2 regions of the Clostridium amazonense genome follow, and region 1 is predicted to be linked to the other one. Evidence: predicted binding sites of a transcription regulator. Region 1 holds the regulator's gene; the other holds the start of a gene.
What was found. The regulator NrdR, encoded in region 1, represses ribonucleotide reductase genes. The targets are predictions, from matches to a motif close to CACNANATNTNGTG.

Region 1 (3,444 bases):
AAATAGTAAAATAAAGACAGAAATATCATTTTATGAACCATTAAATATAGATTGGGATGGAAATGAACTTCTTTTATCTGATATTTTAGGAACTGAAAATGATGTTGTTTACAATTCTATTGAAGATGAAGTAGATAAACAGTTATTGGTTATAGCTATGGATAAGCTGAATGATCGTGAAAAAGAAATTGTTGAATTAAGATTTGGATTAAATGGATATAATGAAAAAACACAAAAAGAAGTAGCAGATATGCTTGGAATATCACAATCTTATATTTCAAGATTAGAAAAAAGAATAATCAAAAGATTAAAAAAAGAAATTAATAAAATGTTATAAGGTTTGTCTCAGGTATAAAAGTTATTGTATAAGGAAATAATTAAAATGCAATTACTCTGAAGGGAATGATGACCTTATGATGATAAACAAAGTAGAAATATGTGGAGTAAATACAGCCAAATTACCAGTCTTAAAGGCTAAAGAAATGAGAGAACTTTTAGAAAAAATGCAAAATGGAGATGAAGAATGTAGAGAAAAATTTATAAAAGGTAATTTAAGGTTGGTATTAAGTGTTATTCAAAGATTTAATAACAGGGGAGAAAATGTGGATGATTTATTCCAAGTTGGATGCATAGGACTTATAAAAGCTATAGATAATTTTGATTTAAGTCAGAATGTAAAATTTTCTACTTATGCAGTTCCTATGATTATTGGAGAAATAAGAAGATATTTAAGGGATAATAATTCAATTAGAGTTAGTAGATCACTTAGAGATATTGCATATAAAGCATTGCAAGTAAGAGATAGACTAATCAGTAAAGATAATAAGGAACCTACAGTATCACAAATAGCTAAAGAACTAAAAATCTCTAGAGAAGAAGTAGTTTTTGCATTGGATGCTATACAAGATCCTGTGTCTTTATTTGAACCTATTTATCATGATGGTGGAGATGCTATTTATGTTATGGATCAAATAAGTGATAACAAAAATTTAGATGATAGTTGGCTTGAAAACATATCTATAAAGGAAGCTATGACCAAATTAAGTGATAGAGAAAAGCTTATATTAAACTTAAGATTTTTTGATGGTAGAACACAGATGGAAGTAGCAGATGAAATAGGAATTTCTCAGGCACAGGTATCTAGACTAGAAAAAACAGCATTGAAACATATGAGAAAATATGTGTAAGGCCTTATTTTAAGGCCTCTTTTTTTATCTTATAATAAATTGTGAATATTTATTATAAGTATAAATATATATATAATAATAAATTTATATTTATAAAACAAAAGGGGGTAAAAAATTGGAAAGTTCAATGTATGCTATTAATGGATTAAAAATGATGGAAGTAATAGATTTAAACACTGGAGCTAAACTTGGATATATAAAAGATTTAAAAATAGATTGTGATGAATACAGAGTAAAATCTATAGTACTTCCAACACAAAAAGTTGGATGGTTTTCTAAAGAAAATAATATAGAGATTCCATGGGAAAAGATTAGAAAAATAGGTGTAGATGTGATATTAATAGATGGAGATGGCATAATTGATATAGATGAAGAGTAAAAAATTAGTTACTATAAAAATAGTTATAGAATTTTGTTTTAATATGTGTATAATAAAAATATAATAAATTGTTTTAAGAAAGTAGTGAATGAAGATGAAATGTCCGTTTTGTAGTGCAGAAGATAGTAAAGTAGTTGACTCAAGAGCTACAGAAGATAGTTTAGCTATTAGAAGAAGAAGAGAATGTCTTAATTGTGGAAAAAGATATACTACATATGAAAAAGTAGAATATATGGCTATATTAGTAATTAAAAGAGGTAAAGATAGAGAATTTTTTAATAGAGAAAAAATAATAAGAGGCATAGTAACTGCTTGTCAAAAAAGACCAGTACCAAGAGCTATAATTGAAAATATTGCTGATGAAATAGAAAAAACATTAAATAACAATATGATTCTAGAAATTAGTTCAGAAGAAATAGGAGAAATGGTACTTGAAAAACTTAAACAAGTGGATGAAGTTGCATATGTAAGATTTGCATCAGTGTATAGACAATTTAATGATATAGATACATTTTTGCAAGAAATACAAAATTTAAGAAAAAATTAGTAATAAAAGTAAATGTTTGATTAAACATTTACTTTTATAATATAGGGTTCCAAGTTGAAAAATGAAATTATTCAAGTATTAAATGAGAATAGTGTTATTCCAAGAAGCAGTAATTATTTAAAACGTTATTCATAAAAATTTCAAAGAAACTCTAATGAATTTGCCATTTTATTTCCAAGACTAAACGGCTATTAGTGAACTAAATTTAGAGCTATGCAATTAAATTCTAGCCTATTTTTCATAACTTTTCGTCAGTAATTCACATTAATAAGATTCCATTATTGATGTGAATTACTTCCTTGATTTATAAAAAATATACATTGAATTCTCAATTACATATTTCTAAATTTAGTTCACACGACATCCTGTCTAGGCAGTCGCTGAACCCGTCCTTGGGTTCAGGTCTTGAAAATAAAACACAAATTAATAAGAGTTTCTAAATCAATTTTTAAAGAAATACTAATTTAAATAATTCCTGTTTCTTGATAAAAGAAAAAGTTTTTTTAAGTGAGAAAGATATTATTTTAAATTTGAACTTGGAACCAGTTGACAATTGAAAATTGACAGTTATGGTTAATATTATTCATTTTATTTATAATATTTAAAATAGAAATACTTAAAAACTATGTTTTTATATTGTTTTCAATCAATTTGCTGTGCAAATTTAATAAAAAATCATTCTTTAAAATTGGAAATCCAATTTTTACATTCACTGTCCACTGTCAATTGTCAATTTAAAAAATATAGATTAGAATTTAGCATTAAAATTATTAATTGGAAACATACATAGCTTAAAGTTTAAATTTAAATTCCTATATAAGTAAAAAAGATTAAAATTATAAAATATATTATAATTTTATAATAAAAGTTTTGAATTTTATAAATAAACAGTTAGAAAGTGTGGAGTTATGGAAATTTTAAAAAATGATAAAAACAAATTTTTGAAATATAGAGTAGGTAATATAAACGTGGTATTTTCAACTGCGGAAGGAAATCTTAGTTTTAATAAAAGAACTGAAGAAGGGATATATAATTTAAATAAATTGAAGGATACTTTTAAAGTAAATAATGTTGTATACTTAAATCAAATTCATAGTGATATTATATACGAACTTAAAAACAATGATATAGTAAACTTAGAAGGAGATGCCATTATTACTGATGAAAAATCTGTTGCTATAGGAGTATTTAATGCAGACTGTGTCCCAGTAATAATAGTAGATGAAAAAAGTAAAGTGATTGCAGCTATACATAGTGGCTGGAAAGGAACTATAAAAAAAATAGTCTATAAGACAATAATGAAGATGATTAAAGATTATAATTGTAAAGAA
Region 2 (3,444 bases), 250 kb from region 1:
TTTTTATATTTGGAACTAAGTAAGAAGTAAGAGTGAAAAGTGATGGTTGATATTACTCTCTTTGTTCCTAATATCTAAAAATAAAAATACTTAAAAACTATGTTTTTATATGATGTTTAAATCATTTGCTTTGCAACTCATTATAAAAATTGATTTAAAAAACTGATACTTCAGTTTTATCCTTCATTGTTAATTGTTCATCGTTAATTTTTGTACAAAATTTCAAATTGCTCTTTCTCAACTGAAATAAAAATAATTTTAAGTTTCAACTTGTATTCCTATAAATTTCCCATTTTATGTTTTTTAGAAAGTTTTACATATTCTTTTGCTGATTTATCAATACTTTCTATTTCTTCCTTAGTAAGTTCTCTTATAACTTTGGCTGGTGATCCCATACACAAAACACCTGAAGGAATCTTTTTTCCTTGTGTAACTAAACTGCCTGCACCTATTATAGTATTTTCACCTATTTCTGCATCATTAAGTATTATTGAACCCATTCCAATTAGGACATTATTTGAAATTTTACAACCATGTATTATTGCATTATGTCCAATTGTAACATTCTCTCCTATTATTGTAGGAAATCCAAAATCATTATGAACTGTTGAATTTTCTTGTATATTAGTATTCTTGCCAACTTTTAAATAACTCATATCACTTCTTAAAGCAGCACCATACCATATATTTGCGTCCTCATTTATCTCTACGTCTCCTACTATCACAGAATTCTCCGCAATAAAGCAACTTTCATGTACTATTGGAGTTTTCCCCATTACTGATTTTATCATAAAAAAACCTCCTTTATTTAATAAATTTGTATCTTTCATCTAAAATGGGATTTAAATACTTTCTTATTCTTAAATTACTATATATTTGAAAAATATTTTAAGAATAGACTTAAAATATTAGTAAAAACTAATTTGTGTTGTTTAAAATTTACTTCTATAAAATCTTATTATATCATTTAATATTCTCTATAACATTTTAATTTATAACATTAAAAAAATCTATACATTTACATTTTATATTATATATTTATTTTATATTTATATATAAACAAGAGGTTTTAAACGAATTTTGTTATTTTATCGTTATTTATTATGATTTTTACATAATAATATTTCTTGATTATAAATCACCCTTATTATATAATACAACATGTAGTGCACTCAAATATCACTTATTCTACATATAGTGTATGAGTGTGTTTAGTTTTAGGAGGTGACAATGCTGTTATATGCTTATTTTTAGCATTCAGCAATGATAATGAATAATATATTAAAAAGATATTTTACTAAAGAATTAGAAAACAACACTAAACTTACTGTATATGATTTATTTCAATGGAAAAAAGTTGATGTGTTTTTAAAAGATTATAAAACTAATAAAATTTTGATAGATATGAAGGATTTAGAATTTCCTTCTCATTATTCACAAAATGCATGTGATATAATAGCTTCAAAATATTTCAGAAAAGCATTAGTACCTAATGATTGTGGATATGAAAACAGCCTAAAAATGGTTGTTCACAGAATTGTAAATTTTTGGTGTGAAGCTTTAATTGATGAAGGCTTAATAAGTACAGGTGATGAACATAAAATTTTATATGATGAACTTGCTTATTGTTTTTTAAATCAAATGTATGCTCCAAACTCTCCCCAATGGTTTAATACTGGATTAAAACATTCTTATGACATACATGGTAATTCACTAAATACTTTCTATTTTGACCCTAAAGGAAAAAAAGTATTAAAAAGCAAGGATGCTTATACTAGAACTCAAGCTTCTGCATGCTTTATTCTTTCTATTGAGGATAAACTGCTAGGTAATCATTCTATCTCTGAGCAATATGTTACCGAAACTAAATTATTCAAAGGTGGTTCTGGTACTGGCACTAATTACTCAACAATAAGAGCTAAAGGTGAAAAATTATCTGGTGGTGGAGTTTCTTCTGGAGTTATGAGCTTTTTAAAAGGACTAGATAGAAATGCGGGTGCTATAAAATCTGGTGGAACTACAAGAAGAGCTGCTAAAATGGTTGCACTAGATATAAATCATCCTGAAATAGTGGACTTTATCGAATGGAAGTCTAAAGAGGAAGATAAAGTTAAGGCTCTTGGCAAAATGGGATATGATGCAAGCTTTGAAGGTGAAGCATATGAAACTGTTTCTGGTCAAAATGGAAATAATTCTATACGTTTCAGTGATGAATTTATGAAAAAAGTAGACAATTTACCTAATAATCAAGATGAAACAATAGAACTTGTAGGAAGAGTTGATAACAGAGTTAATGAGACTATTAAAGTAAAAACTCTTTGGGATAAGTTTAATACTAGCGCGTGGAAATGTGCAGACCCAGCCCCTCAATTTGATGATACTTTTAATGCATGGCATACATGTCCTTGTGGAGAAGATGGTGTTTATGGTGCCAAATATAATAGAATTAATTCTACTAATCCTTGTGGGGAATATGCATTTTTAGATGATACTTCATGTAATTTAGCATCAATAAATGTTTATAAGTTTTTTGATGAAACTACTAACCATTTTGATTTAGAAGGATATGTTCATTTAGTTTCTATTATTCAATTAGCTTTAGAAGCTTCAATCCATTGGGGCCAATTCCCTACAGAAGATATAGCAAGAAAAACTTATCTTTTCAGAACAACTGGACTTGGAATATCTAATCTGGCATCATTACTTATGGTTATGGGATATCCTTATAATTCTGAAGAAGCTAGAGCATTTTCAGCTAGTTTAATTGGTATATTAACTTCTAATTCTTATGTTACTTCTTCAATGATGGCTAAAAAACTTGGTTCATTTGAAAAGTATGAACTAAATAAAGAACATATGTTAAAAGTAATTAGAAATCATTGTAGAGCAGCTAAAGCTTTAAATACTAAGTATGAAGATTTAAACTATACTCCATTAGAAGTTAATCATGCACTTTTAGATAAAATGGGATTATCTAACGTAAGTAATTGCTTGAAAGAATCTTGGCTTAATGCGTATTCTTTAGGTAAAAAATATGGTTATAGAAATGCTCAAGTTTCTGTTATTGCGCCTACTGGAACTATTTCTTTTGCAATGGACTGTGGTGCTACGTCTATTGAACCTTATTTTTCACACTTTATATATAAAAAATTATCTGGTGGTGGATTTATGACTATAGTAAATCCAGTTATTGAAGCTAGCCTTAAAAACTTAGGATATGATAAAAACGAAGTAAATGATATTTTAAATTATATCTTAAGAAAAGAAATTGTAAATGAAGATGGTTTTGAATATGAAAAGATAATTGATGGCAAAATTGAAGGTGCTCCACATTTAAAACCTGAACATCTTGCTATATTTGATACTGCAAATAAATGTGGTTCAGGTGAAAGATATATAACACCAGAAGGTCATGTATTCATGATGGCTAGTATAACTCCTATG

Region 2: AC07E4_RS18970 (vitamin B12-dependent ribonucleotide reductase) is a predicted target of NrdR. The motif match lies at 1,156-1,169, and genes of this name have one in related genera.

Annotation. Positions count from the first base shown of each region.
Region 1 covers NZ_JBWKMH010000033.1:652,178-655,621, reverse strand. Annotated here, with positions in the region: gene sigE (RNA polymerase sporulation sigma factor SigE) at 1-337, shown strand, start outside; gene sigG (RNA polymerase sporulation sigma factor SigG) at 414-1,187, shown strand; gene AC07E4_RS17825 (YlmC/YmxH family sporulation protein) at 1,303-1,566, shown strand; gene nrdR (transcriptional regulator NrdR) at 1,661-2,113, shown strand; gene pgeF (peptidoglycan editing factor PgeF) at 3,022-3,444, shown strand, end outside.
Region 2 covers NZ_JBWKMH010000033.1:898,244-901,687, forward strand. Annotated here, with positions in the region: gene AC07E4_RS18965 (gamma carbonic anhydrase family protein) at 279-791, opposite strand; gene AC07E4_RS18970 (vitamin B12-dependent ribonucleotide reductase) at 1,270-3,444, shown strand, end outside.